2 regions of the Intrasporangium mesophilum genome follow, and region 2 is predicted to be linked to the other one. Evidence: riboswitches for the same ligand, from Rfam matches in the RefSeq annotation. Region 2 holds a riboswitch; the other holds the start of a gene.

Region 1 (21,679 bases), on a different contig from region 2:
GGGCCACGCGGTCGCGGATGGACTGGATCTGGTCGGGAGCGAGCACGTCTTCGGTCACCCGCCGACTCTATCCAGCCGCCCGTCATCCACTCGAAGGGCGTTGTCGGCGCCTGGCGGTAGGTTCTGCAGGGCATGGGAGAGAACGCGTTCGCGGCAGGTCAGGAGCCCTGGCTGGAGCGGCTGGGCAACCTGCGCAACGTCGTCCGGCAGGAGCTCGTGAGCCGGCAGCTCGACAGGCACCTGCCCCCGGGACCACTCCGGGTGCTCGACGTCGGCGCGGGCCAGGGCACCCAGGCCCTGCGACTCGCCGCCCGCGACCACGTTGTCACCGCGGTCGAGCCCGACCCACGGATGCGCAGCGAGTTCGAGCGGGCCGCCGCCGCGCTGACCGAGGAGCAGCGCGCCCGCGTGACCCTCCTCGCCGCCGACCTGACCGGGCTCGCGACGGTGGCGCGCCCGACGGCATACGACGTCGTCATGTGCCACGGCGTGCTCATGTACCTCCCGGAGAGCGCAGCCGCGATCAGGGCTCTGGCGCGCCACGCGGCGCCGGGAGGCGTCGTCTCCGTCGTTGCGCGCAACGGCGACGCCATGGCCTGGCGACCTGCCGCGCGGCACGACTGGGCGGGGGCCATCTCGATGCTCGACGAGATCGCGCGGGCGGCAGCCGAGGGCCGGGATGCGCGCTACCGCAACGAGATCGGCGTCGACGCTCGGGCCGACACGCTCACGTCTCTCGAATCTGCCTGCGCGGCAGCCGGTCTCACCATGGAAGCGTGGTACGGCATTCGCGTCGCGACCGACGGCGTCGCCGTCGACACCCCGGCCCCGGGTGAGCCAGAGCTGTCGGCCCTCCTCGACGTCGAGGACCGCCTCGGCGCAACCGAGCCGTATCGCCGCCTCGGCACCCTCCTGCACCTCATCGCCCGGCCCCGTCCCAGCTGACAGCCGCCGCAGGACGGGCGAGTGGTGCTTGACTCGGAGCATGGACCCGGTCGACGAGGCCTTCATCGCGGTTCCGCGGGCGCGCTTCCTGCCGCGAGGAGCGCGCTGGCGCGCCGGCCACGACGGTCCGATCCACATCGGCCACGGCCAGACCAACTCCCAGCCCCGCACCGTGGCCGACATGCTCAGGCTGCTGGACGTGCAGCCGGGCCAGCGAGTGCTGGACGTCGGCTCGGGCTCGGGATGGACGACCGCCCTGCTTGCTCACCTCACCGGCCCCGAGGGCGAGGTGGTCGGGGTCGAGCTCGAGCCGGACCTGGTCAGCTGGGGCGCGTCCAACCTCGCCGGGTGCGGTATGCCGTGGGCCACGATCCACGAGGCCGCGCCGGACGTGCTCGGCGACCCCGAGCACGCACCCTTCGACCGGGTGCTCGTGTCGGCTGAGGCGACCTCGCTACCGCAGCCGCTGGTCGACCAGCTGGCCGACCCCGGCCGGATGGTCCTGCCGATCCAGAGCCGGATGACGCTCGTGGAGCTCGACCGGGACGAGCTGACGACGAGCACGCACGGTCTCTACCGCTTCGTCCCGTTGCGGCAGAGGCGGGAGTGACGGTCGTGGCGCGTGCCACGAGTGCCCGTTGGGGCACCGAATGGGCGTGGATTCGGGCGGATTCAGGCTCAGGGGCCCGCGCGGCTTAGAGTGTCCCCGTGTTCGGACGCAAAAAGACCCTCAACGACGAGCTCGCACCCCAGGTCGAGACGCAGACCGACCGATCCGGCGCCAAGGGTCGGCCGACGCCCAAGCGGCGCGACCAGGAGGCGCTCAACAAGCGTCCGCTCATCGTGACCGACCGCAAGGCCGCTCGTTCCACCGACAAGACGGCCCGCCGCGAGGCGATGGCCAAGCAGCGTGCCGGCATGATGACCGGCGACGAGCGCTACCTGCCCGTTCGAGACAAGGGGCCCCGCCGTCGCTTCATCCGCGACAGCGTCGATGCCCGGTGGAACATCGGCGAGTTCATGCTCCCGATCATGCTGATCGTGCTGCTGCTCAGCTTCGTGAAGACCAGCTGGGCCCTGCTCGCGGTGTTCGTCCTCGTCTACGGCCTGATCCTCGTCGCGATCGGCGACGCCATGCTCATGTGGCGGCGGATCCGCAGGCGCGTCGACGACAAGTTCGGCCACTCGGAGAAGGGCGACGCGTGGTACGCCATCATGCGCGCCTTCCAGATGCGCCGCACCCGGATGCCCAAGCCGCAGGTCGCCCGCGGCGAGAGTCCCCGCTGACCGGCGAGCCCGTGTAATGGTTCGGCGCGCGTCGCGCCTGGACCGACGAGCAAAGCGAGCGCAGCGAGCCAGCCGAGGAGGGAAGGCGCGACGTGAAGGCGCGCCGAACACGGCGAGCGGAGCGAGCCCAGACAACTCACAGCAGGTCGGCGAAAGCGAGCGGCTGCCGCGTGACGGCATACGTCGCGAAGTACAGCTTCTCGACCGACCCGTCGGACGCGCGGACGACCTCGAGCACCTCGCCGCGCTCGCGCCCGGCGACGGCGCGGTAGCGATCCGGGCCGTCAGCCGCATACCGCGTCTCGGAGAGCGGTTCGTCCTCGCTGAGGCGCGACCAGAGCTCGCCCTCGCGCACGAAGAAGGTCAGCGGCGACCCTTCGGACCACCACAGCCCGAGCAGCTCGTCGAGCTCAGGGTGGGCCGACTCGGGAACCCACGCCGGGGCCAGGGTCGGCTCCGCCTCGAGGACCGAGTCGACGAGGTCGGTCGCGAGCGTCAGCGGCAGCGCGCCTGAGGTCGTGTTGGCGAAGACGACGGCCGCGAGTCCCTCCTTGCGGCGCACTCGCAGGCCGGCGAGGTAGCCGGGCATGGCGCCGCCATGCCCGACATAGACACGGTCGCCGCGGCGGCCCATGCCGAAGCCGAGGCCGTATGCCCCGCTCCAGCCGTCGACATCGGTCATGATCAGCGGCCGGCACATCTCCTCGACCGTCTCCGGCCGCACGACCCGGTCGTCTGGGTCGGCGACGTACGCGGCGTACCTGGCCAGGTCGGCCACGGTGGACCACAGGCCGCCGAGCGGTGCCGTGGCGTTCAGTGTGAACAGCGGCTCTTCGCGGGCGGTCCCCGCGTACGGGTCGATCTGGTAGCCGAGGGCGCGGTCGTCGGCCGGCTCGAGGCCGGTGCGGGTCATCCCCAGGGGCTCGAGGACCCGCGCTCGCACGACGTCCTCCCAGTCCTGCCCGGTGACCTGCTCGATCACCTGGCCCAGAAGTCCGTAGGCGAGGTTGGAGTAGTGGAACGCGTGGTGCGCAGGAAGGACCTGCTCGGCCTCCTCGACGCCGTCGAGGAACGCGGCACGGTCAGGGGCCTCGAGAATCTCCCAGATATTGCCCACCGGCTCGCGCTGCAGTCCCGAGGCATGAGCCAGCATCTGCCGCAGCGGCACCTGAGCGTGCCTGGTGCCGGGCAGGAACGTCCCCAGCTGGTCGTCGAGGCTCAGGCGGCCCTCGTCGCGCAAGGACATCACGGCCAGCGCCGTGAAGGTCTTGGTGACCGAACCGATCATGAACTGGGTGTCGTCGTCGGCAGCGACCGGCGTCTCGCCGAGACGAGCTGATCCGACGTGTGCCGACCACACGAGCCGGCCGTCCCGCACCACTCCGACGCTGACCCCTGGCGACCGCCACTCCTTCTGCGCGGCGACCACCTGACGGAGCAGCGAGCGCTCCAGCCCGTCGGAGAGCGACCCCGAAGCGGCCGCGGCGTCCACGGCGCTCATTCGGCCGCTCGCAGGCTCATCGGGCCATAGACGACGGCGTCGTTCTGACGGAGCGTGACCGCCTCGACACCCGCAGCGAGCAGCTCACGCCACGACTCTCCGAGGTAGCTCTCGGCATCGCTCTGGGTCGGGAAGCCGCTGGTGGCCAGGCCCTCCCCGGCCATGCTGTTGCCGTGGTTGTCGAGATACAGCCAGGTCCAGTCACCGCTCATGGCGTCACCCTAGTTGGCGCGTCCACCGAGGCCGCATGGGGCGTGTTTGACGGACCCCCCACGGGCGTGCCACGGTTCGCAGTACCGAAGGACGACGGGGCAAGCCGGTGAGAATCCGGCGCTGACCCGCAACCGTGATGCCGCTCGCACGAGGCCCTGCCCCGCCAGGCGACCAGCCGGAAAACCCGCGCCCTTACCGGCTCCTTTGTCAGTCTGTCGTGGAATGCGGACCGGAGTCACCCTGCCGGGCCGACCCGATGGTCGAGGTCCGACACGGTGTCCGACCGCGAGGAGGTAACCGTGTCCCCTGTTCGTCGCGGCCCGCTCCGGGTCGTCCTTGCCCTGCTCGTCGCAGCCTTCCTGGGCGCGCTCACCGTCGCGCCCGCCCAGGCAGCGGCCTACCGGTTCTGGGGCTTCTACCAGCTCGAGAACGGCGCGTGGGTGTTCGCCCAGAAGGGTCCCGACCAGACCGTCCCCGCCGACGGGTCCATCGACGGCTGGCGGTATGCCGTCGGTGACGAGAGCTCGAGCCGCTTTCCCCGCGCGGTCATGACCTTCGAGCAGGTGTGTGGCTCGACGGCGCCGCAGGCCGGCAGCAAGCGGGTCGCGGTCGTCGTGGACTTCGGGCGCCCTGCCGACTCCGAGAACGCCGCGACCCCGCCCGAGCCGAAGGCGGTCTGCGCCGTGGTCCCGGAGAAGGGGACGAGCACCGAGGTGCTCAAGGCCGCGGGCGAGCTGCGGGTCGAGAAGGGACTCATCTGCTCGGTCGCCGGCTATCCGGCCTCGGGCTGCGGCGGCGAGGTCAAGGAGGTCAGCGCCGAGGCGAAGGCCGCTGACACGGCGGTCACCATCGCTGCACCGGCCGCCAGCACGTCAGCCACACCGTCGACGACCGCTCCCGCCGACGCGGCCGCCCAGCCGGCGTCGAGCAGCAGCGGAGGGTCGACGGCGGCATACCTCATCGTCGGCTTGGCCTTGCTCGCGCTCATCGCCTACCTGGTCTACCGGGCGCGGTCTCGCGCCGGCAGCGACGCCTGAGAAGGAGGACCGGCCTCTGATGCAGCTCCGTCCCCGACTCCAGCACCCCGCAGCCTGGTGGCTGTGGGGGCTGGGGCTCGCGACAGCTGCGTCCCGCACCACGAACCCGGTCCTGCTCCTGCTCGTCATCGGGGTGTGCGTGCTCGTCGTGAGCGAGCGCCGCGACCCGGCGACTCCGAACGTGCTCCTGGCGTTCCTCGTCGTCGGGGTGACCGTCGTCGCCTTCCGTGTCGTCATGACGGCCGTGCTGGGCAACGGCATCCGCGGCGACACACCACTGTTCACGATCCCGCAGGTGCCGCTGCCCGACTGGGCCTCGAGCATCCGCATCGGCGGTGAGGTCACGCTCGAGTCGCTGCTGTATGCCGCATACGACGCCCTTCGGCTCGCGGCGATCCTCGCGTGCCTCGGTGCGGCCAACGCTCTGGCGAGCCCGCGACGCCTGCTGCGCTACCTGCCTGCCACGCTCTACGACATAGGCACGGCGGTGGTCGTCGGGCTCACGTTCGCGCCCCAGCTGGTGACGGACGCCCGCAACGTCCGTGCCGCCCGCACGCTGCGCGGGAGGGACGGACGCGGGCTGCGCGAGCTGGCGCGCCTCGCCGTGCCGGTGCTCGAGACGGCGTTCGAGCGCTCGCTGGCTCTCGCCGCGTCGATGGAGTCCCGCGGCTACGGGCGGGCCGTCACGATGACGTCCTCGAGCCGCAAGCTGGCCACCGGCCTCGCGCTGGCCGGCCTCGCGGGCGTCCTCGCCGGCCTCTACGGCCTGCTGGACTCCTCGGCGGGCGGCGTGCTCGGCCTGCCCCTGCTGCTCGCCGGCGCTGCCCTGGCCGCGGCGAGCCTGCTCGTCGGCGCATCGCGCGACCACCGGTCCGGACACCGCCGCGACCGCTGGGCGTGGACCGAGACCCTGACCGTCCTCGCGGGGGCGGTCCCGGGGGCTGTGCTCGTCGTCGCCTCCGCCCAAGGCTGGCCGGGCATCGTGCCGGGCCAGCAGGCCGAGCTCCCGGCAGTTCCGCTGCTTGCCGTGGTCGCGATCCTGGTCGCCGCGCTGCCGGCCTGGCTCACGCCCAGACCCCGGGAGGTGACCCCGTGATCGTCTTCGAACAGGTGTCCGTGGAGTATGCCGGCGCGCCGGGTCCCAGCCTTCGTGACGTCACGCTGGAGATCCCGGAAGGCGAGCTGGTGCTCGTCGTGGGCCCCACCGGCAGCGGCAAGTCGACCCTGCTGCGCACGGTGAACGGCCTCGTCCCGCATTTCAGCGGTGGCACCCTGCGTGGGCGGGTCACCGTCGACGGTCTGGACACGGCGCAGCACCGGCCGCGCGACCTGGCCACGGTCGTCGGGCTCGTCGAGCAGAACCCCTCCTCCACGTTCGTCACTGACGTCGTCGAGGACGAGGTCGCCTACGGGATGGAGACGTTGGGCCTGGACTCCACCACCATCCGGCGGCGGGTCGAGGAGACGCTCGACCTGTTCGGGCTGACGCCGCTGCGCTCGCGGCCCCTGGCCGCGCTCTCCGGCGGGCAGCAGCAGCGGGTCGCCATCGCGGCGCTCTTCGCCGCCGGCCCGCGGATCCTCGTGCTCGACGAGCCGACCTCGGCGCTCGACCCGGTAGCGGCCGAAGAGGTCCTCGCGTCCCTGCATCGCATCGTGCACGATCTCGGAGTGACGGTGGTCCTCGCCGAGCACCGGCTCGAGCGGGTGGTGCATCACGCCGACCGTGTCGTCCTCGTCGACGACGGCACTGTGTCGGCTCTGCTCGATCCGGCCGAGGCGATGAGCCGGTCCCGCATCTTCCCACCCGTCGTGGGACTCTCGCGCCTTGCCGGTTGGTCGCCCACTCCCCTGTCCATCCGTGACGCGCGCCGACGAGCCGCGGCTCTGCGCGAGACTCTCGGCGCGAGCCCTCCCGAAGTGACCGCGACACTCCGCAGTGCCGGTCCGCGTGACGCGATCAGCGTCTCCGGCGCGCGAGTCACCCGCGCGGGCAGGATCGTCATCGACGATCTCGACCTGGTGGTGGCGCAGGGGTCTGTCACGGCCCTGATGGGCCGTAACGGTGCCGGCAAGTCCACGCTTCTCGGAGCCCTCGCAGCGCAGCACCGGCTGGCCTCAGGGCGCGTCCGGCTGGGCCTTTCCGCGATGGACCCGCACGGCGTGCCCGCTCGTGAGCGAGTCCGCACCGTAGGCCTCGTGCCCCAGCAGCCCGAGCTGCTCCTCTACGCTGACTCCGTCTCGGCCGAGTGTGCAGCGGCCGACGCCGACTTCGGCGCCGCTGCCGGCACGACCCGCGGGCTGCTCGACCGGATCTCGTCGGGAATCGACGGCTCCACCCATCCGCGTGACCTGTCCGAAGGCCAGCGCCTCGAGGTCGCGCTGGCCGTCATCCTGGCCGCGTCGCCCGAGGTGCTCCTGCTCGACGAGCCGACGCGCGGGCTCGACTACGGCGCCAAGAAGCGGCTGGGGAAGGTCCTCGCGGGCCTCGCGTCCGAAGGTACGGCCGTCCTCGTCGCCACTCACGACGTGGAGCTGGCGGCGGAGATCGCCGATCGCGTCGTGATCCTGGCCGACGGGGAGATCGTCACAGACGGCCCGGCTCGCGAGATCCTCTCGTCCTCACCGGCGTTCGCGCCGCAGGTGACCAAGGTGCTGCTGCCCCAGACCTGGCTCACGGTCGACGAGGTCGCCGAAGCCCTCGGGAGGACGGCATGACCGGACACCGTGTCATCCCGCTGCGCTGGCCGGCCGTTGCGGCCGTCGCCATCGTCGGCGTCGTCGGCCTGGTCGCCTTCTTCTGGCCGTTCTTCGTCTCTGCCGGGTTCGCGCGCGACCACGGGAACGACGCACCGTGGCTGTTCGCCCTGCTGCTCGGCCTGCTCGTCGTGGTCTGCCTGGCCGAGGTGACTGCCGGACGCCTGGACGCGAAGACGATCGCGGTGCTCGGCGTAGCGGCTGCGGCTGGGGGCATGCTGCGCCTGCTCAGCGCGGGGACGGCCGGACTAGAGCCGATGTTCTTCATCGTCATCGTCGCCGGGCGGGTGCTCGGTCCGGGGGTTGGCTTCGTCTCGGGTGCGCTGGCTGTCACGACCGGCGCCCTGCTCACGGGCGGGATCGGGCCCTGGCTGCCGTTCCAGATGATCTGTGCGGGCGGCATCGGGCTCGGCGCCGGGCTGCTGCCGGGGCATGCCGGGGCGCGCTCCGAGCGCTGGGTCCTTGCCGGGTACGCCCTCGTGACCGGGCTCGCCTACGGCGTCGTCATGAACCTATGGTTCTGGCCCTTCCTCGGCGCCAACGCCCCGACCGGGATGGGCTTCGTGCCGGGAGCACCCCTGTCCGACAACCTTGCTCACTACGTGCTCTTCTACCTGTCCACGTCTCTGGCCTGGGACCTGCCCCGCGGAGCCCTCAACGCGGCGCTCGTCCTTGCAGCCGGACCGGCGCTGCTGCGGGTGTTCCGCCGGGGCGCGCGGCGCGCGGCGTTCGGGGCACCGGTCGAGTTCGCTCCCCCGCCGGTCCCGGTTGCCGTTGGCGGCAGGTCGGAGCCCGAGGCGCCTGGCAGTGAGGAAGGCGCCCGGTGAGTCCCGCCCGGCGAGCAGCGACGACGACCCTGGTGACCGGCCCGGTGCGTAGCGGAAAGAGCCGGCACGCCGAAGAGCTGCTCCGCGGGTCGGCTGCGGTCACCTACGTCGCGACCGGACAGCCCGCCGACCGGTCGGACCCGGAGTGGGCGCGGCGCGTCGAGGCCCACCAGGCCCGGCGACCCGAGACGTGGCGCACGGTCGAGTCGACCGAGCTCGCCGCGGTGATCGACCGTGCGACCGGACCGCTGCTCATCGACTGCCTCGGCACCTGGGTGACCGCTGTCGTGGACCAGACGGGCTGGGACGACCTGGAGAAGGCGGCTGCGGCGCTTCGCACCCGGTCAGCCCAGCTGGTCGAGTCGCTGTGCGCGACCACCCAACCGGTCGTCGTCGTGACGAACGAGGTCGGTTGGTCCCTCGTCGCGACCACAGCATCCGGACGGCTCTTCCAGGACGAGCTGGGCCGGCTCAACGCAGCGGTGGCGGAGGTGGCCGCACGTGTCCACCTCGTCGTCGCGGGTCGCGTCCTCGACCTCACTAATGTCCCTGTCGTCGGGGCCAGCGGCACACCCCGCTCCGCCGGTGGCTGACGCCGTGTCTGCGAACGACGCGCCCGGCGACCAGCCTGGGCGGCTGCTCACGAACGGCTGCCGCCTGGCCTTCGGCACCTTCACGGCCCTGCCTGTGGGCCATCCCCGGCGCGCCGATGTCAGAACGTTCGGCACGGCGATGCTCCTTGCACCCGCGACCACCGGGCCGGCGCTCGTGTCCTGGGTCGCGCTCGGGCTGCTCGCGACGCATGGCGTGCTGCCCGGACTGGTGGCCGGTGCGCTGGCCTTGGCGATCATTGCCCTGCTGTCCCGGGCGCTCCACCTCGACGGCCTCGCCGATCTCGCGGACGGGCTGACGGCCGGCCACGACCCCGAGCGCTCGCTGGCCGTCATGCGCAAAGGCGATGTCGGTCCCGCGGGGATGGCGGTCCTCGTCCTGGTGCTCCTCCTGGACGCCGCCTGTCTCTCAGGGCTTCTCGTCGACCATGCCGGGATCACGCTGGCCGGGTCGGCGCTCCTCGCGAGCCGGCTGGCTCCCGCGATCTGCGCGCGCAGCGGCATACCGGCAGCTCGACCTGAGGGTCTCGGTCAGGCGGTCGCGGGGTCGGTGTCACGCAAGGCCGTCGTGACCCAGGTCGTCGTCGTCTGCCTGCTGGCCGGGGCGGTGGGCTGGCTCACCGTGCCGGCCGCGAACCCGGCCGGACATCTTCGGGCGGCGGCCGCTGGCGTCATCGTGGTGCTCGCGGGGGTCGTCGGCGCAGTCGCCGTCCGCCGCCGCGCCGTGCGCCGGCTTCGCGGGATCACCGGCGACGTCATCGGCGCGGCGATGGAGATCGCCCTGGCCGTGGCCTTGGTGACAGCCACCGTCGTGAACGGCCTTTGGGGCCAGTGAGACTGAGCGCTCACTCGACGAAAGGGCGGGCCACTCGAAGTGACCGTCAGGCTTCGCGGACCTGAACCTCCACGAAGGGCGGCTTGACCACTGTGGCCGCGACCGGCCGGCCGCGGACGTCGATCTCGACGGCGGTGCCGTCGGCCACATCAGGTGCTAGCAGTGCCAGTGCGATGCCCTGCTTCAGGGTGGGTGAGAACGTCCCGGAGGTGACCTCGCCGACCGGCTCGCCGTCTCGGCTCACCGTGCAGTGCGCTCGCGGGATGCCGCGGCCGGTCACAAGCAGCCCACGGGACAGGCGCGCCGGCGCGGCCTTCTCCGCCTCGAGTGCGGCCTTGCCCCAGAACGTGTCCTTCTTCCACCCGACCGCCCAGCCCGCGCGCGCCTGCACTGGAGAGATCTCGAGCGAAAGGTCCTGTCCGTGAAGGGGATAGCCCATCTCAGTGCGCAAGGTGTCGCGCGCGCCGAGGCCACACGGCATACCGTCGTAGGGCTGGACGGCCTCGATGAGGGCGTCCCACAGTGACGGCGCGTCGTCCCACAGCGGGACCAGCTCGTAGCCGCGCTCGCCGGTGTAGCCCGTCCGGCAGACGATGACCGGCCGGCCGTTCCACTCGGCCTCGACGAACGACATGTAGCCGTGGCCCGCGGGCAGTCCGAGCGCTTCGAGGGTCTCGTCCGACTTGGTCCCCTGCACAGCGATGACGGCGTAGTCGCGGTGCAGGTTGGTCACCTCGATGCCCTCGGGCGCGGCGGCCTGAAGACGACGCACGACTTCCGCCGTGTTCGCGGCGTTGGGGATGAGGAAGACGTCGTCGTCTGCCTTGAGATAGACGATGAGGTCGTCGACGACGCCGCCGGACTCGTCGCAGCAGAGGGTGTACTGCGCCTGGCCCGGTTGGATCCGTCGCACGTCGTTGGTGAGACACGCGTTGACGAAATCGGCGGCGCCCGGCCCCTTGACCGAGGCCTTGCCCAGGTGGCTCACGTCGAAGACACCGACCCGCTCGCGCACCGCCGTGTGCTCGGCCACGACACCACCGCCGGGGTACTCGATCGGCATGTCCCAGCCTCCGAAGTCGGCCATCTTGGCGCCGAGGGCGACGTGGCGGTCGTGCAGGGGCGAGGTGAGCGGGGAGGTCGTCCCCGACGTCTCTGTCGTCATGGCCGCCAACCTACCGCCACAGGCATGCACGGCTGGGCTCGTTATCATCGAGCGCCGCCTGCGGCAGACCGTGCCCCACGGTGACACACCATCTGCCCCCTCCGGACGCGCCCACACTCGTGCGCCCGCGAGCACACGACGAAGGAGTCCGACGTGCCCAACCTGACCCTCTCCACCCGATCGGCCGCAGAGACGGCCGGCGATGCGCTCGTCGTCGCCCTCGTCTCCGGTGAGGGCGGAGCGACCCTCGCGGCCGGGCACGGGCTGCCCCGCAAGACGGCATCGCACCTGAAGTCGGTCGTCGCCGACCTCGAGCTCGCCGGCAAGGTCGGCGAGGTGACGACCCTCGCCGCCGTGCCGGAGGTCGCCGCCAAGCTCGTCGTCCTCGCCGGTGTCGGCGAGCTGACGTCCAAGCCCGACTCGACGTCCCTCGAGGATGTTCGCAAGGGCGTCGGCGCCGCAGTCCGCTCGCTGAGCAAGAAGAAGAAGGCGGTCGTCGTGGTCCCGGGCAGCTCGGCGGAGCTGGTCGCCGCTGTCGCCGAGGGCTGCGCCCTGGGTGGGTATGCCGTGTCGAAGGCGGGGACGACGAGCACCGACGCTGTGGCCGCCGTCGCCATCGTCGGCCCGGCCGACGCCGCGTCGCGTCGCGCTGTCAAGCGCGCCGCCGCCCTCGGCGAGGCGGTCGCCTACGTGCGCGACCTGGTCAACCTGGCGCCCAACCTGCTCTACCCGGAGACCTTCGTCGACTCCCTGGCCGAGCGGATCAAGGGCACGAAGGTCAGGCTCAAGTCGTACGACATGAAGCAGCTGCGGGCCGGTGGCTTCGGCGGGACGGTCGGCGTTGGCCAGGGCTCGGCGAACGAGCCGCGGATCGCCGTGCTCAGCTACGCTCCTGCTCGCCCGAAGGCCTCGATCGCCTTCGTGGGCAAGGGAATCACGTTCGACTCGGGTGGCCTGTGCATCAAGCCCGCCACCGGCATGCTCACGATGAAGTGCGACATGGCGGGTGCGGCGGCGGTCGCCGGTGCGGTGCTGGCCGTCGCCGAGCTGGGGCTGCCCGTTGCCGTGACCGGCTACCTCGGGCTCGCCGAGAACATGCCGAGCGCTACCGCGCAGCGCCCCAGCGATGTCGTCACGATGCGCGGTGGCAAGACGGTCGAGGTCCTCAACACCGACGCCGAGGGCCGGATGGTGCTCGGCGACTGCATCGCGCTCGCGTCGGAGACCAACCCCGATGCCATCGTCGATGTGGCGACGCTGACTGGGGCCCAGGTCGTCGCCCTCGCCAACACCGCAGCCGTCATGGCCAACGACGACACCTTCCGCGGGAGGGTGCTCGAGGCCGCCGACCAGGTGGGCGAGGCCATGTGGCCGATGCCGCTGTCGAAGGACCTCCGGCCGGCGCTCGACTCGATCAACGCCGACCTCGCGCACAAGGGTGGTTCCGAGGGCGGCATGCTCACTGCGGGAATCTTCCTGAGCGAGTTCGTCGGCGAGGGCATCCCGTGGAGCCACATCGACATCGCCGGACCAGCGTTCAACGACAAGGCACCGACGGGCTACTGGCCCAAGGGCGGTACCGGCTTCGGGGTCCGGACGCTCGTCGGCCTCGCCGAGTCCTACGCGTAGCTTTTGGGCTCGCTCCGCTCGCCGTGTCCGGCGCGCCTTGACGTCACGCCTTCCCTCCTCGACTGGCTCGCTGGCGCTCGCTTCGCTCGTCAGTCCAGGCGCGACGCGCGCCGAACCACTACATGGGCTCGCTCCGCTCGCCGTGTCCGGCGCGCCTTGACGTCACGCCTTCCCTCCTCGACTGGCTCGCTGGCGCTCGCTTCGCTCGTCAGTCCAGGCGCGACGCGCGCCGAACGCAGTGGGCGCTTGCCTAGGTCTTCCTCAGCCGCCGGACTTGCGCCGGAACATCTGCTGCTGCTTGGCCGGTCCGTGCGCACCGTGGACCTTCGACCGGTCGCCGTCGTCGGAGACGTCCTTGCCGCCGTGGGCGTGCTTCTTGTCCAGGGCTGCCCTGAATTTCGCCTTCATCTCCTCGCTCGGGCCGGCGGCCGCCGCATCCTTGTTCGTCATTCGAAGTACTCCTCGGTGTGGTGGCGCGCCGCTCGCGGCACGGTGGGACGCCTCCCACCCTGCCAACCGACCGGCATACGCGCCAGTACTTTTGCCTTGACAGAGGTTCGACAGGCGCTGGACGAGGGCCGGTCCGCCCCGTTCAGGCGTCCCCGCTGCGCTTGCGGGAGTTCCACTCGCGCATGCGGCTGGGATACCCAGTGTGGTTCACGTCGTAGACGGGGATGCCGAGCTTCTGGCTGATCTCGAAGGCGTCCTTCGGTGACCCGACCGCTCGACGGGTCCACTCGCCGTCCCAGGCGATGAGCACGATGGTCGTCTTCGTGACGCTCGTGGCGGGCTCCACATAGGCCTCGACACCGAGGTGCGACTCCGCGAACGAACGGAGGTGGCTGTCCACGGCCTTGCGGTCGATGTCCATCTGGGGCCCGTCGGAGCGACCTTGGCGGTCGTCGCCCTTGCGACCTCCGCGGCGTGAGAACCAGCCCATGGCGGCACTGTACGTGCTCGACCCGTGGTCGGGCCGTCACTGCGCGGGCAGGCGTGACCTGCCTGTGACGTCGCCCTCGATCAATGACAAGATGCTGTGCAGTTCGAACCCTGAGCTACGCACCCATTCCCAAAAGGAGCGCAACCATATGTCGGCTGGTGCCGCGGACGACTACGACGTCGTCATCCTCGGCGGGGGGTCCGGCGGCTACGCCTGCGCCCTTCGCTCCGCAGAGCTGGGCCTCTCGGTGGCCCTGGTCGAGAAGGGGAAGCTGGGCGGCACCTGCCTCCACGTCGGCTGCATCCCGACCAAGGCCCTGCTGCACGCGGCCGAGGTCGCCGACGTGGCACGCGAGGGCGCCCAGTTCGGCATCAAGTCGACGTTCGAGGCCGTGGACATGTCGGGGGTGCACCGCTACAAGGACGGCGTGGTCACCCGGCTGCACAAGGGCCTGCAAGGCCTGGTCAAGGCGGCCAAGATCACCTATGTCGAAGGCACAGGCGCGCTCGACGGCCCCGACACCGTGGTCGTGGGCGACCGGCGGCTGACTGGACGCAACGTCGTCCTCGCCACCGGCAGCTACCCGAAGTCGCTGCCCGGGCTCGAGATCGGTGGCCGCATCATGACGAGTGAGCAGGCCCTGCAGATCGACCATGTGCCCGCCCGCGTCGTGGTCCTCGGCGGTGGCGTCATCGGCGTCGAGTTCGCGTCGGTCTTCAAGAGCTTCGGCTCTGAAGTGACCGTCATCGAGGCACTCCCCCGGCTCGTCGCGGCCGAGGACGAGGCGATCAGCAAGCAGCTCGAGCGCGCCTTCCGCAAACGCAAGATCGCCTTCAAGACGGGGGTGTCGTTCACCGGCGCCACGCAGACCGGCGACGTCGTGAGCATCTCGCTCGACTCCGGCGAGACCATCGAGGCCGACCTGCTGCTCGTCGCCGTCGGGCGCGGCCCCGTCACCGACGGGCTCGGTTTCGAAGCAGCCGGCGTCACCGTCGACCGCGGCTTCGTGCCGACGGACGAGCGGCTGCGCACCAACGTCCCCACCGTGTATGCCGTGGGTGACATCGTTCCGGGCCTTCAGCTCGCGCACCGCGGGTTCGCCCAGGGGATCTTCGTGGCCGAGGAGATCGCCGGCCTCTCCCCTGCCGTCATCGAGGAGACCGGCATCCCGCGGGTCACCTACTGCGACCCCGAGATCGGCAGCGTCGGCCTCACCGAGGCCCAGGCCCGCGAGCAGTACGACGAGGTCGAGACCTACGAGTACAACCTCGGCGGCAACGGCAAGTCGCAGATCCTGGCCACCCAGGGCTTCGTCAAGCTCGTGCGCCAGAAGGACGGACCCGTCGTCGGCGTCCACATGATCGGTGCCCGCATGGGCGAGCAGATCGGCGAGGCCCAGCTCATCGTCAACTGGGAGGCACACCCCGAGGATGTCGCCGGTCTCATCCACGCGCACCCGACACAGAACGAGTCGCTCGGCGAGGCACACTTGGCCTTGGCGGGCAAGCCCCTGCACGCACACGCTTGAGCCAGTCACTGGGAAGAGGAGAAAACACGTCATGTCAGATCGCGTGACCATGCCGGCCCTGGGTGAGTCCGTCACCGAGGGGACCGTCACCCGCTGGCTGAAGAACGTCGGTGACCGCGTGGAGGTGGACGAGCCGCTGCTCGAGGTCTCGACCGACAAGGTCGACACCGAGATCCCCTCACCTGTCGCGGGCACCCTGCAGGAGATCCTCGTGCAGGAGGACGACACGGTGCCCGTCGGCGCCGACCTCGCCGTGATCGGCGACGGAGCAGCAGCGCCGGGCGGTGGCGACGCTCCTGCCGCCACCGAGGCACCCGCCCCAGAAGCCGCACCCGCGCAGGAGCCGGCACCGGCCGCCGAGGCACCGAGCACCGAGCAGGAGCCTGCCCCGGCCACGAGCGAGCCCGAGGCCGCGGCCGCCGCGCCGGCCCCGGCAGCCGAGGCCCCTGCGGCACCGGCGCAGTCGGGTGGCGGTGGCGGCCAGACGGTGACGATGCCTGCCCTCGGGGAGTCGGTCACCGAGGGCACCGTGACTCGCTGGCTCAAGTCCGAGGGCGAGGAGGTCGCCGTCGACGAGCCGCTCCTCGAGGTCTCGACCGACAAGGTCGACACCGAGATCCCGTCTCCGTTCGCGGGCACCCTGACCAAGATCCTCGTCGGCGAGGACGAGACGGTGCCCGTGGGTGGCGACCTGGCCATCATCGGCGGTGGCGCACCGGCAGCCGCCGCTTCCGCTGCGCCGCAGGCGTCGAGCGCTCCGGCCCCGCAGGCCCCGGCTCCCGCGCCCGCTGCACCCGCTGCACCCGCCCCGGCTCCCGCTCCGCCGGCAGCGCCTGCGCCCGCTCCGCCGGCAGCGCCTGCGCCCGCCGCGGCTCCCGAGGCGGCGGACGCAGCTCCCGCGCCCGCCGGGCTTCCGGCCGACGCCGAGCGTCCCGCTGCGCAGCAGTCGCCGGAGGGCGATGGGTCCGGTGACGCCGCCTCGCGCGACGAGGCTGCGGCATACGTCACGCCACTCGTGCGCAAGCTGGCCAGCCAGCACGGCGTCGACCTCGCGAGCATCAAGGGCACCGGCGTCGGCGGCCGTATCCGCAAGCAGGATGTCCTCGATGCTGCCGAGGCGGCCAAGGCCCCCGCAGCTCCGGCCCCGGAGCAGCCCGTCGCCCCGGCCGCCCAGGCTGCTCCGGCCGCTCCGGCGGCCGCTGCACCGTCGGCGACCGTCTCCCCCAAGCGCGGCACGCGCGAGAAGATGAGCCGGCTTCGCAAGGTCATCGCCACGCGCATGGTCGAGTCGCTGCAGGTGTCAGCGCAGCTGACGACGGTCGTCGAGGTCGACCTGACGAAGGTGGCCCGGATCCGCGACCGCTCCAAGCGCGACTTCGAGGCGCGAGAGGGCGTCAAGCTCAGCTTCCTGCCGTTCCTTGCGCTCGCCGCGACCGAGGCGCTCAAGGCGCACCCGATGGTCAACGCGAGCGTCGAGGGCGACGAGATCGTCTACCACGGCTCGGAGAACCTCTCGATCGCCGTCGACACCGACAAGGGCCTCATCGTCCCGGTCGTCAAGAACGCCGGTGACCTCAACATCGCTGGGCTCGCCCGGGCGATCGCCGATGTGGCCGAGCGCACCCGCAACAGCAAGATCACGCCCGACGACCTGGCCGGTGGCACCTTCACCATCACCAACACCGGCAGCCGGGGCGCGCTGTTCGACACCCCGATCATCAACCAGCCGCAGGTCGCGATCCTCGGCACGGGCGCGATCGTCAAGCGCCCGGTCGTCGTCACCGACCCCGACGGCGGCGAGACCATCGCGATCCGCTCGATGATGTACCTCGCGCTGTCGTACGACCACCGCATCGTCGACGGCGCGGACGCCGCCCGCTTCCTGGGCACGATGAAGACCCGCCTCGAGGAGGGTCGCTTCGAGGCCTGAGCACGGGCCTCCAGGGTTGTGATCATGACGAAGCGCGTCGCCATCACCGGCTCGTCCGGTCTGATCGGCGACGCGCTTCGTCATCATCTGACCGACCGAGGTGACAGCGTGCTGCGGGTCGTGCGCCGGGACACCTCTGCACCTGACGAGGTCGGGTGGGACCCAGAGCGGGGCCAGCTCGAGGAGAGCGCCTTGGACGGCGTCGACGCGGTGGTCAACCTGGCCGGGGTCGGGATCGGCGACCGGCGCTGGACGCCGGAGCACAAGCGCGAGGTCGAGCGCTCGCGCACCGACGCGACCGGCACGATCGCACAGGCCGTGGTCGCGCACCGTGCTCGGACGGGGCGGACGGTCCGCCTCGTCAACGCCTCGGCGGTCGGCTACTACGGCGACCGCGGCGACGAGGTCCTGACGGAGGAGAGCGAGGCGGGGCACGACTTCCTCGCCGGCGTGGTCACCCGCTGGGAGGCCGCCGCCGAGCCGGCGGTGAGTGCCGGCATACCCGTGGCCTGGGTCCGGAGCGGGCTCGTCATGTCGCGCCGGGGCGGCGCCTTCGAGCCGCTGCTGCGTCTGGCGCGTCTCGGGCTGGGCGGCCCGTTGGGGTCGGGAACAGAGTGGTGGCCGTGGGTCACGCTCGTCGACGAGGTCCGGGCGATCGCGCACCTGCTTGACCGGCCGGAGCTGACCGGTCCTTTCAACCTCGTGGCACCGCAGCCGGCTCGACAGAAGGACATCGCCCGGGCCATCGGCTCGGCGCTGTCGCGTCCCGCCGTCCTGCCCGCGCCGCGGCTGGCGCTGCGGGTGGTCGTCGGCGAGTTCGCCGACTCCATCCTGGCCAGCCAGTGCGTCGAGCCGGCAGCCCTGCGCAGCTCGGGCTTCGAGTTCGAGCACCGCGACCTCGACACTGCGGTCAGCTGGCTCGTGCAGCGCTGATCGAGACGATCCGCCAGCCCGCTGCGCCTCGCTCGAGGCGGAACTCCAGCAGGTCACCGCGCTCGGCCGCCCGCTGACGGCGCATGCCGTCTGGGTCGACGACGACGTATGCCGCCCAGCTCACTCGGGCGCGGACGACGGCCACGCGGCCTGCGCCGGACACGAACTTCGCGTCGGCGACCTGGGACCGCAGGCCCTCCCAGCGAGTCCCCGACGCGCGCATCGACGCCACGAGCTGCTGGTCCGCGAGGGCGCTCGGCGACCCGGCGGCATGCACGGCGGCGAGCGCCCCCGTGTCGCGCTGGACGAGCGCGCGGCCACGACGGTCGCTCAGCGCCTGCAGGAGGGCGAATGGCCGGGCCGACGGGGACCCGGGCGCCGACAGCACCGGGTCCGCGCGCGGCGCACCCGACCTGGACGATGCGGTGCCCGAACCGCCCACGGTGGCGGCGGCCCGTGCGACCGGCACGCTCGTCGGCACGCTGCCGGGTGTCGCCGCGCCGGGCGGCACCCTCGCCGCCAGGGCCCAGCCGGCGGCGGCGAGCGTGAGGGCGGCAGCGGCGGCGATGCCTGAACGGCGGGGCCATCGCCACGAGCCCCGGTCTCGCGCCGCCTCGGCGTCCAGACCGGCGGCGTCGTGGCCGGCCGTCTCGGGCAGCCGGTGGGTCAGGGCCGCGGCCGGGTCCAGGTCGAGGACGACCTCGACCGGCTCGGGCACAGTGGCGTCGAAGAAGCGCCGCGGCAGCTCGGCCGAGGTCGGGCGGCAGGCAGGATTCGGGTCGATGCAGGCGCTGATCAGCCCGGCGAGCGCTGGGCCGACATGGCTCTCGATCACCTCCGGGTCGAGGCGCAGCGGCGTGTCCGGGGCCCCGTTGCCCGTGGCGCAGAACCAGGCGAGCGCCCCGAGGGAGTAGACATCGCCGGCCATCGAGGGCTCGTCGCCCGCGCGAATCTCCGGCGCGACGAATCCGGGCGTGCCGTGCACGATCCCGTGCTCCGCGCCGACCACGCGCGTCGAGCCGAGGTCGAGCAGGACGGGCCGGCCAGCAGGCGTGACCATGACGTTGCCTGGAGAGACGTCGCCGTGGAGTCCGCCGGCGGAATGGATCGCCGCGACCGCCTCGCAGATCGGCGTCAGGACCGTGACGGTCTCGCCCGCGCGTAGACGCCCGCGCGATCGCACCATGCCCGCGAGCGCCTGGCCCGGGACGAGGTCGAACACGAGGGCGGTGCGGCCGTCCTGGAGACCGACGGCGTCGCGCAGCGGAACCAGATGCCCGTGTCGGACCGCACGGAGGACATGCTCCTCGACGCGTGCCTGCGCGAGGTCCGCTGCATCCGCCCGCAGATGCGGCACCTTCACGGCGACCGGTCGACCGCCGGGACCGGTCCCGGACCACACGACGCCGCTCGCCCCTTCGCCAATCACCCGCCCGAGGGCATAGCCCGGCACCGTCAAGGGTTGCTGTCGCTCCGTCACCCGTCCATGCAAGCAGCGCCGCGCACAGCCGCGTGGGCGTCATCCACAGGCAGTGGCGTTCGGTCAGTCGGGCACTTCGCCCGGCGTCACGACGTCCACGACCCGGCAGCCGCGGGCGCTGATGCGTGCCGCGTCGATCACAGCCAGCACGTGCACCGCGTCGCGCGGGTCCACCGGCATAGCGGCCTGGGGGTCGTCGGTCGCCAGGGCTGCTGCGACCGCACGGTAGAAGTCCGCCTGGTCGGCGCCCGTCACGACCGGACCGGGCTCACGCTCGTCTCCGCGGACCACCCACCCGACCGCATCCCCCTGGTTGAAGAACTCCGTGAACGAGCTGACGTCGTCGAACTGCTTGCCGATGACGTAGGAGCCAGCCGACCCCAGCACGCGTGCGCGAGGGCCGGGAGCGCCGTTGACCGAGCTCGCCAGGAGGTGGCTGACCACGCCGGAGGTGTGGTGGCACGCCAGGAACGTGTCGTCCTCTGCGACCGTGGTTCGCGAGTCGGCCTCGGCGTAGACCGCCTCGACCTCGCCGTGCAGGAGCACCGCCTGGTCGACGAGGTGCGTGTGCAGGTCGAGCAGAAGCCCGCCTCCCTCCTCCGGGCCGACCTGCTCGCGCCACCGCTGTTTCGGCACGGGCCGCCAACGGTCCCAGCGATACTCGGCCCGCCAGATCTCGCCGACGAGCTCGTCGTCCCGGACGCGGGTGAGGGCCGCCAGCTCGGGGTCGAACCGCCGGTTGTTGAAGACGGTCAGGGGCACACCGTGGTGCGCTGCGAGGTCGACGACATCGAGTGCGCTCTTCGCGTCCACCCCCAGCGGCTTGTCGACCACGAGGGGCAGACCGGCGCCGATGACACGCTCGGCCTGCTCTGCATGAACGCCGCTCGGCGACGCGAGCACGACCACGTCGACTCCGTCGAGCGCAAGCAGCGTGTCGAGGTCGGGCACGACGACCGCATCCGGGTGCTCGGCGTGCACCTCCTCGGCACGGGTCGGGTTGGACGTCGACACGGCCGCGACCGTGAGCCCGGCGCGGACGATCAGTGGAGCGTGGATCCCGCGGCCGGCCGAGCCGTAGCCCACGAGGCCGACGCGAAGGGACGGAGCGGACGTGACGTCGGAAGGCGGCATACCGAGGTTGTATGCCGTCCGAGGCGCTCGCGCAAACGAACCGCCGCCGGGAGGACGCCTGAGTCGGCGCACCCTCGGACGGGTGCGGACCCGTCGCGCGGCGCGCGTACGCTGACGCCATGCGTTTCGTGCACCTCGGGCTCGACCCTGACTTCGTCGACTACGAGCAGGCGTGGCAGGTCCAGCGCGACACCCACGCGAAGGTCGTAGCCGGTGAGGAGCCCGACACCATCTACCTGCTCGAGCACGCGGCGGTGTACACCGCCGGCAAGCGCACCGAGCCGCAGGAGCGTCCCAAGGACGGCACGCCGGTCATCGACGTCGACAGAGGCGGCAAGATCACCTGGCACGGACCGGGCCAGGTCACCGGCTACCCGATCGTCCGGCTCCCGGCCCCGATCGACGTCGTCGGATATGTCCGGACGCTCGAGGAGATGATGATCCGGGTGTGCGCGGACTTCGGGGTCGAGGCCGGGCGGGTCGAGGGCGAGAGCGGGACGTGGATCGCCGCCGACGAGCGGGGTCCGCGTCGCAAGATCGGCGCCATCGGCATCCGGGTGAGCCGCCAGGTCGCCATGCACGGCTTCGCATTCAACTGCAACCCAGACCTGTCGTGGGGAGAGGTCATCATCCCGTGCGGCATTGTCGGCGCGGGTGTCACGTCATTGTCCTTCGAGCTGGGACGGGACGTGCCGGTGCTCGAGGTGCTGCCGCACGTCGAGAAGCACCTGTCCGACCTGATTCCGGATCTCCGGCCGAACGGGCGTGTCTCCGCCTGACGCATCCCGTGCCGACCGCCTAGGGTGTGCCTGACCCAGACCGAACTCATGGGCGCCCAAGGGGGACTCGATGGACGTCGCCGTCCGCACCGTCAATCTGCGCAAGACCTACCTGAGCCGTGGTGGCCGCCGCGTCGCCGTCGCCGGGCTC
Region 2 (7,987 bases):
GGCGCTCGACGAGCTCGTCCGGCGGGAGCCGGTACCCGCGCTCGAAGTCGACGGTCACGGGCACGTCCACCGCGCGGGCGAGGCGAGCGCTTGCGGCGAGCACCTCCTCGACCGGTGTCGCCTCACCGTCGGCCCACCCGAGGACTGCCGAGGTCGCGACGCTGCTCGTGGCCACCGCTCGGAAGCCGGCCTCCTGCACCAGGCGCGCCGACGCGGCATCCCACGCGTTGGGCAGCACGAGCGGCGTGCCCGGGACGTGGAGGGCTCGGAGGGTTGCGGCCTTCTCGCTCGAGGCCGTAGGAGACGTTGGGTCACTCATGCAGTCAACGGTAGGTCGGCCCACTGACACCCCGCCTGGCCCAGCGGTGGGGCGGGGTTGTCTACGATCCCCGCGTGAGTGCCGCAGCCCGCGAGAGGCAGACCCCTGATGCGTGCCCTGCCGTGTCGCGACCCTTCGCGGCCGCTGACGGGTCGATCGTCCGCCTTCGTCCCGCGGCTCAGCCGGTGCCGGTCACAGTGCTGGCCCAGCTCCTGGATATCGTTGCCACACAACAAGATCCGTCAATCCAGCTCACCTCGCGTGGAGCCCTCCAGCTGCGCGGCCTGCCGTCCCCCCTCGACCCGACGCTGCGGGAGCGACTCCGCGCCACCGGGCTCGTCCCGTCGCCGACCCATGAGCTGGTCCGCAATGTCGTCGCGTCTCCGCTGTCGGGGCTCGACGACCTCGGGCACTGTGACCTTCGTCCCGTCGCCCGCGCGCTGGACGCCGCGCTGTGCGCCGACGCGCGGCTCGCGACGCTGCCGGGGCGGTTCCTGTTCGTGCTCGACGACGGCAGGGGCGACGTCATCGGCGAGCCCTTCGACCTCGGCGTGCTGGCCACCGGACCGGGGCGATGCATCGTCCTGGCCGGCGGCCGGTCGCACGGCTGGAACTCGTCTTTGGACAGCGCCGTGCCGCGCATCGTCGCCCTCGCCCACGACTTCCTCGACCGCGTGCCGGGACAGGGCGTGTGGCATGTGTCCGAGCTGGCCGGGCCGATCGGCCCGCCGCCGACGGCCGGTCCGGTGATCCTGCCCGACCCCGGCCCGAGACCGACCGGAGCGGTCGGGGACCACATCGTCGTCGGGGTCCCGCTCGGGCTGCTGACCCGCCGCCACGTCGACGCGCTGTATGCCGTCACCGAGCGAGTCGTGGTCACCCCCTGGCGTTCGCTCGTGGTCGAGAGTGCCGCGACGTCGGCAGCCGCGCTCGAAGACGCAGGACTCGTCACCGGGCCGGGTTCGCCATGGCAGCGCCTGCACGCCTGCACCGGCCTGCCCGGCTGCGCACGGTCCTCTCTGGACACCCGCTCGTTCGCCGCCGCGCTCGCCCCGGTGCTGCCGGCCGGGCAGGTGCCGGTCCACGTGAGCGGGTGCGAGCGGCGATGCGGGACGCCGCGCACGGCATACGTCGACCTGCTGTCGCCGACGAGCATCGGGGCAGCCCTCACCCTGCTGGACCAGGAGGCTCCATGACCGCGCCGACGCGGCCCCGCAAGCGGTACGACTACGAGGACGACGGCCAGGAGATCTACCGCCGGTCGTTCGCGACGATCCGAGCGGAGGCGCGCCTGGACCACCTGCCCGAAGATGCCAGGGTCGTCGCGGTGCGGATGGTGCACGCCAGCGGCGACGTCGACCTCACGGACCACATCGCCGTACACCCCGGCCTGGTCTCCGCGGCTCGGACCGCGCTCGAGGCGGGCGCACCCATCTTCACCGACGCGCATATGATCGCCTCGGGCATCACCCGCGCTCGCCTGCCGCGCGACAACGACGTCGTCTGCATGCTGCGCGACGAGAAGGTCCCGGAACTGGCAAAGCTCTGGGGCACAACGAGATCCGCCGCTGCCGTATCCCTGTGGGGTGACCGGCTCGACGGTGCCGTCGTCGCGATCGGCAACGCGCCGACCGCCCTCTTCCACCTGCTCGAGCTGGTCGCCGACGGCGGCCCGCGACCCGCCGCGGTCATTGGGATCCCCGTCGGGTTCATCGGGTCGGCCGAGTCGAAGGTCGCGCTGGCCGAGAACCCCTTCGACATTCCCTGGCTCGTCGTCCACGGCCGCCGCGGCGGGTCCGCGCTGGCGGCGTCCGCGGTGAACGCGCTCGCGCGCGAGGAGGAGTTGTGAACGGGATGCCTTCTGCCGCAGTCCATCCCGGCTGGCTTCGCGGGGTAGGTGTAGGGCCCGGCGACCCGGAGCTGGTGACTGTCAAGGCGGCCCGCCTCATCGGCGAGGCCGACGTCGTGGCCTTCCACAGCGGCCCGCGCGGTGACTCCATCGCGAGGCGGATCGCCTCCTCGTACTTCCGGGAAGGTGTCGTCGAGGAGCTGCTCGCCTACCCGGTCACCACAGGTGAGAGCAACCACCCCCTCGGCTACCACGGGCTCATGTCGGACTTCTACGACGAGTCCGCCGATCGCCTTGCGGCCCACCTGAACTCAGGTCGCAACGTGGTCGTCCTCGCCGAAGGCGACCCACTCTTCTACGGCACGTTCATGTACCTCCACGACCGGCTCGCGGACCGCTACGACACCGCGGTCGTGCCCGGCGTGACGTCGGTCAGCGGGTCGGCCGCGGCCGTTGCGACGGGACTCTGCCGGCACGAGGACGTCCTGACGATCCTGCCCGGGACCCTGCCCGTCCCTGAGCTCGCGCGCCGGCTCGCGGACACCCAGGCGGCCGTCGTCATGAAGCTCGGCCGCACGTTCGAGGGAGTGCGCGAGGCGCTGCGTCAGGCAGGACGGCTGGACGACGCGCGCTACGTCGAGCGGGCGAGCTCGGATGCCGAACGCGTCCTGCCTGTCGCGGAGGTCGACGCCGCGACGGTGCCGTACATGTCCATGGTTGTCGTGCCGGGTCGCGACCTGCGGGCCGACTCGGCGGGTCGTGCGGCCGGGTCCGCCGGGGTGTCCGACCCGCCCGGCGCCGCCACACGGCATACGGTCGTCGACCAGCGGCCCGCCTCCGGGGAGGTCGTCGTGGTGGGTCTGGGCCCAGGCCCCGACCGGTGGCTCACGCCCGAAGTCTCTGCCGCCCTTGCCGACGTCGACCACGTGGTCGGCTACGCGCCCTACGTCAACCGGGTGCCCCAGCGGACCGGACTCACGCGGCACGCGTCGGGCAACACGGTGGAGGTGGACCGCGCCCGGTTCGCGCTCGAGCTCGCCCGCAGGGGCGAGCGCGTCGCGGTCGTCTCCGGCGGCGACGCCGGGGTCTTCGGGATGGCCTCCGCGGTGTTCGAGGCCGCAGAGACGCGCGGCTGCTCGGACGTGCAGGTTCGCGTCCTGCCGGGCCTCACGGCGGCGCAGGCCGTTGCCGCCCGCGCCGGTGCGCCACTGGGCGCCGACTACGCGGTCATGTCGCTCTCCGACCGGCTCAAGCCCTGGGACGTCATCGAGCGACGGCTCCGGGCCGCGGCGGCCTCGGACCTGGTCATCGCGCTCTACAACCCGGCCTCACGCAGCCGCACACACCAGGTCGCGCGGGCCCGCGAGGCGCTCCTCGAGGTCCGCCGTGCAGACACCGTCGTCGTGGTCGGCCGCGACGTCGGACGCCCGGAGGAGTCCGTCACGGTGACCACCCTGGGGGATCTGGACCCGGGGAGCATCGACATGAAATGCCTGGTCATCGTCGGAGCGACCAGCACCCGGGTCACCCGGTTGGGTCAGGTCTGGACGCCCCGCTTCGTGACGCAGGCCGGTTCAGACGCTCCCGGCCGCCAGCGCCGTCACCTGCCGGGCGACGAGGTCGAACGGCTCTAGGCTGCGCTCTGCGCGGGCGAGTGCCACCGCCCCTTCTGCCGACGAGATGGCAAGTGCGGCAAGGGCCGTGGCGCGCTCGGTGGTCAGTCCACCTTCTGCAAGCAGGGACTCCAGGTGCCGCCGCCACGCGGTGAAGACCACGCCTGCATGAGTGACCGTCTCGTCGTCATCGCCTCCGACGGCGACCGCGAGCACGGCACATCCGGCACGCAGGTCGGTGCCGGTGAGGAGGCTGCGCCACATGGCGAAGAACCGGCTGACGACTGCCCCCGCCGGCTGACCCCTCACCTCCTCGAGCACGTCGCGTGCGCGGTCGCTCGCGAGGTCGAGGGCCGCGACGTACAGCTCTCGCTTCCCGCCGGGGAAGTGGTGGTAGGTCGAGCCGCGCGGCGCGCCAGTGGCCTCCAGGACGTCACCGAAGGACGCGCCCGCCGGGCCATGCTCGGCGAGCAGTCGCACGGCCCCGGAGACCATCCGCGCCCTGACCTCGCCCTTCGCCATGTCCACACCTCCCGGACGAACTATGTACATCACCATAGTTCCTTGTCTACTATGCAGATCACCTTAGTTCTCTGAAGGAGCGCATCATGCCGATGATCGACGTCTACGCCAAGCCAGGTCGCTTCGGCGACCCGACCGCCCTGGCCAGCAAGCTCGCCGCGACCCTGATGGAGGTCGAGGGGGTGCCGCCGATCGCGCTGTTCAAGGAGAACACCGCTGCGTTCGTGCACGAGGTGACCTTGGCGAACGTCAACGGCGACGACGACTACGTCCGGGTCCAGGTGCTCACCAATGCGGGCGCGCTCGACCGCGACAAGCAGCTCGCCGCGGTGCGTCGCCTGACCGACGTCGTGGTGGAGGCGGCCGGCGACCCCACGCTCGCGGACCGCACCTGGGTGCTGCTGACCGAGACCTACGACGGAGCCTGGGGCATCGCAGGACACGCGAACACCAACGATGAGCTCGTGGCGCTCGCCCGCGCCCAGCTCGCGGGCTGACCGTCAGCCGACGTGGGCGTAGGTGAGCGAGAGCCCGCTGGGCGCGAAGGCTCGGCTCTCGAGGCGAGGCGGTAGGGGCGAGACGCCCGGGCCGCCCGCACGCACCCAGGCCACCACGTCGTCCACGGCCTCGTCGTCGAGCACGCCACCGACCCACACGGGCCGGGCGCCGCGCCGCCTGCCCTCCGGCGACGGCGTCACCACGACGACGTTCGACTCGTCGCAGGCGAGCAGGCACGCACTGTGCAGGACCCGCGCGGTGCCCCGGGTGCCGACCTCGAGCTCCGCCAGGAGGCGGTCGTGGTCGACACCCGGGTGCTTGCGCGCGGTGCCACAACAGCAGTCGCGGCAGACCCGGATGATGCAGCCCGCCGGAGCCGGCTCGCCCTGCCCGTATGCCGTCACGCCGGCGCGGGTGCGACCGCGCGCCGGGTGACCGTGGCCCGCTCCATGAGGAGCCCGAAGCTCACGCCGAGGACGAGCCACATGACCGCGAGCTGGGCCAGCGAAGCGAGCCGGAACTCCCAGATCAGCGCCGCGGGGACGTCGCTCGGGATCGTGTCAGGCGAGCCCGGCACGAGGGCGAACACCAGCGCGAGTGCGGCGACGCCGGCTGCGATGTCGGCCGCCCAGCGGAGTGACGGCGCGACCTCACGCGCTGCCAGCCACAGGTCGAGCGCCGCCACGAGCAGGACGACGGCGACCCCGAGCAGGAGGACGACGGCATAGAGCATCGTGCGGCGGCCGACGGTGGCCGGGTCGCCGACGGCCGGTGGGTTTGCGGGCATCTTCAGCGCGGGCAGCAGGCTCACGGCGCCGAAGCCCACCCCAGCGAGGACCACCGACTTCGCGAAGTCCGTTGTGCCGCCGAGGCGCTCACGGACCTTGACGAAGACGATCGCGAAGATCACCCCGAAGGCGATGCCGACGATGACGGAGGTCAGCGCGCCCCCGACGACCTGGGCGGAACGTGACACCAGCGGCTCGCCACCGGTGTGGACCGGCAGCGCGAGCGGCGCCGACCGGCCCCCTCCGAGGTGTCTGGTCTCTCGGGCGTCCTCGATCGCGAGCGCCTTGCGGATGACCGGCTCGACGACGAGCCAGATGACGAGTGCCGCGGCCAGACCGGCTGCAGCACCTGCGGCGACCCCGCGCCGCAGGATCGCTCCGAAGCCGACCACGACGTCAGTGGCAGGGCACGCCGAGGGCGTGACGGGCGTCGTGGGTCAGCTCGTGGAGCATCTGCGCAGCAGGTGCGCTGAGCAGCGCCCCGTTCTCCTGCGAGAGGAAGTAGAGCGTGAACACCGCGAACGCGAGCAGCGCCCACGCCCACAGGGGGACGCGGACGCGCGAGGTGGCGACGGTGGCGACAGCGGACGACGAAACGTTGGCCATGGCGGACTGACCCTTTCTTTCCATGCCTCGTGGACAGATCACGCCGCAGCCGGTCTCCTGGCTTCCAGATCGCCGCGCCTCCCCAGCCTTCCCAGCGACCCGGCTACGAACCTGCGGTCACCAGTGGCGATGGTGGGGACTTGCTCCCTGGTCACAGTGGCGAGGACCACGTCGGACTCACACCGACTTCCCGTGCACTGCGGCAGCCGCATCCTGACACAGGTCAGGGCCGCCCGGCCACCCGCGTGCCGTAGAGATGAGACTCGACGAAGTCGTCCGACTCCCTCGCGCCGAGCGCCCGGCCGACGAGAATCACCGCCGCCTGACGGAGCCGCGCGCCCTCGACCTGGTCGGCGATGTCCGCCAGCGTGCCGCGCAGGACGAGCTGGCCAGGCTGCTCGGCGTTCGCGACGACGACCACCGGGCAGTCGGCGCCGTAGTCGCCGACGAGCTCGCCCGCGAGCCGCCGGGTCTGCCGGATGGCGAGGTGGAGCACGAGCGTGGCTCTCGTGCGGGCGAACTCGGCGAGCGCCTCGGTGGCGGGCATCTGGGTCGAGTCACGGTGCGCCCTGGTGAGAACCACCGACTGGGCGACCTCCGGGACGGTCAGCTCCCGGCCTATGAGGGCTGCCGCGGCCGCATAGGCGGGCACGCCCGGGGTCACGTCCCATGGCACACCAGCCCGGTCCAGCCGACGGGTCTGCTCCGCGATCGCGGAGTAGATCGAGGGGTCTCCGGAGCAGAGTCGAGCCACGTCGTGCCCCGTCTCGTGGGCCCGGATGCAGTGCTCGACGATCGCGTCGAGGTGGAGGTGCTGCGTGTCGACGAGCATCGCGTCTGGGCGGCAGTGAGCGAGCACCTCGGGTCCGATGTAGGTCCCCGCATAGAGACATACCTCGGACCGCTCCAGGAGACCGACGGCCCGCAGGGTGAGCAGGTCGGCCGCGCCGGGGCCTGCTCCGATGAAGTGAATCGTCACGCGCGCTCCTGTCGAATCGCTTGTGGCACAGTCTTTTCCGCGGACCACTGGATCACCGCTCGGGCGGGTCGCCACCCGTTGAGCGAGCCCAGAGGCTCCAGGTCCTCGATCGCGACCCGGGACATTCGACCGCCGAGCCTCGCGCGCGCGTCGTGCAGCACCCGCTCCGTCTCGACCGTCACCGCGTGCACCACGAGGCGTCCGCCGGGGACCAGGGCTGCCCAGCAGCGGTCGATCAGGTCCGCAGTCGCGCCCCCGCCGACGAAGACGGCGTCCGGCGCGGGCAGTCCGCTCGCCAGGTCCACCGACGCTCCCTCGTGGACGACGAGCCCGGGCACGCCGAGTCGCCTCGCATTGCGCCGGATCCGCTCCGCGCGCTCGGGATCGCGCTCCACCGAGTGCACGACGATGCGCGGGTGCTGGCGGGCGAACTCGATGCCGACCGAGCCGGAGCCCGCGCCGAGGTCCCACATGAGGTCCCCGGCCTGCGGCGCGAGGTGTGCGAGGGCTGCGGCGCGTACGAGCCGTCTCGTCAGCTGCCCGTCGTTCTCGTATGCCGTGTCGTCGAGACCCGGCGCCAGGGACCGCGGTGACGAAGCGGGGTCGGGGCGGCACTCGATGCACACGACATGCAGCCGAGGGACGGGACGGCCGTCCCACGATGCGGCCACGCACTCGGTGCGCGACTCCTCCGCAGCGCCGAGGTCGCCGAGGACCGTGAGGCGGCTGGCGGCATACCCCTCCTCGACGAGGAGCCGCGCGATGCGGGAGGGACCGTCCTCGCCCGAGGTGAGCACGATGACCCTCGCACGC

Evidence for each region. Region 2 has a riboswitch for cobalamin ahead of ACYVLP_RS04595 (CbtB domain-containing protein). Riboswitches for the same ligand answer to the same signal wherever they lie in the genome.
Region 1: another riboswitch for cobalamin. It lies ahead of ACYVLP_RS02095 (SCO2322 family protein); the one in region 2 lies ahead of ACYVLP_RS04595 (CbtB domain-containing protein).

The regions. Positions count from the first base shown of each region.
Region 1 is NZ_BAAGRF010000003.1:147,046-168,724, reverse strand. Features, by position in the region: gene ACYVLP_RS02125 (M20/M25/M40 family metallo-hydrolase) at 1-58, opposite strand, end outside; gene ACYVLP_RS02120 (class I SAM-dependent methyltransferase) at 133-945, shown strand; gene ACYVLP_RS02115 (protein-L-isoaspartate O-methyltransferase family protein) at 986-1,555, shown strand; gene ACYVLP_RS02110 (DUF3043 domain-containing protein) at 1,654-2,232, shown strand; gene ACYVLP_RS02105 (serine hydrolase domain-containing protein) at 2,369-3,733, opposite strand; gene ACYVLP_RS02100 (hypothetical protein) at 3,730-3,945, opposite strand; cobalamin riboswitch at 3,993-4,152, shown strand; gene ACYVLP_RS02095 (SCO2322 family protein) at 4,246-4,983, shown strand; gene ACYVLP_RS02090 (energy-coupling factor transporter transmembrane component T) at 5,003-6,079, shown strand; gene ACYVLP_RS02085 (ABC transporter ATP-binding protein) at 6,076-7,698, shown strand; gene ACYVLP_RS02080 (ECF transporter S component) at 7,695-8,564, shown strand; gene cobU (bifunctional adenosylcobinamide kinase/adenosylcobinamide-phosphate guanylyltransferase) at 8,561-9,157, shown strand; gene ACYVLP_RS02070 (adenosylcobinamide-GDP ribazoletransferase) at 9,162-10,010, shown strand; gene gcvT (glycine cleavage system aminomethyltransferase GcvT) at 10,057-11,175, opposite strand; gene ACYVLP_RS02060 (leucyl aminopeptidase) at 11,329-12,804, shown strand; gene ACYVLP_RS02055 (DUF5302 domain-containing protein) at 13,066-13,254, opposite strand; gene ACYVLP_RS02050 (hypothetical protein) at 13,397-13,744, opposite strand; gene lpdA (dihydrolipoyl dehydrogenase) at 13,893-15,272, shown strand; gene sucB (2-oxoglutarate dehydrogenase, E2 component, dihydrolipoamide succinyltransferase) at 15,304-17,202, shown strand; gene ACYVLP_RS02035 (TIGR01777 family oxidoreductase) at 17,227-18,135, shown strand; gene ACYVLP_RS02030 (protein kinase domain-containing protein) at 18,113-19,615, opposite strand; gene ACYVLP_RS02025 (Gfo/Idh/MocA family protein) at 19,679-20,749, opposite strand; gene lipB (lipoyl(octanoyl) transferase LipB) at 20,869-21,528, shown strand; gene ACYVLP_RS02015 (ABC transporter ATP-binding protein) at 21,599-21,679, shown strand, end outside.
Region 2 is NZ_BAAGRF010000004.1:259,190-267,176, forward strand. Features, by position in the region: gene ACYVLP_RS04555 (isocitrate lyase/PEP mutase family protein) at 1-319, opposite strand, end outside; gene ACYVLP_RS04560 (precorrin-3B synthase) at 394-1,515, shown strand; gene ACYVLP_RS04565 (precorrin-8X methylmutase) at 1,512-2,168, shown strand; gene ACYVLP_RS04570 (precorrin-2 C(20)-methyltransferase) at 2,174-3,802, shown strand; gene ACYVLP_RS04575 (TetR/AcrR family transcriptional regulator) at 3,743-4,303, opposite strand; gene ACYVLP_RS04580 (tautomerase family protein) at 4,390-4,800, shown strand; gene ACYVLP_RS04585 (hypothetical protein) at 4,804-5,205, opposite strand; gene ACYVLP_RS04590 (CbtA family protein) at 5,202-5,981, opposite strand; gene ACYVLP_RS04595 (CbtB domain-containing protein) at 5,986-6,195, opposite strand; cobalamin riboswitch at 6,226-6,421, opposite strand; gene ACYVLP_RS04600 (cobalt-precorrin-4/precorrin-4 C(11)-methyltransferase) at 6,419-7,174, opposite strand; gene cbiE (precorrin-6y C5,15-methyltransferase (decarboxylating) subunit CbiE) at 7,171-7,987, opposite strand, start outside.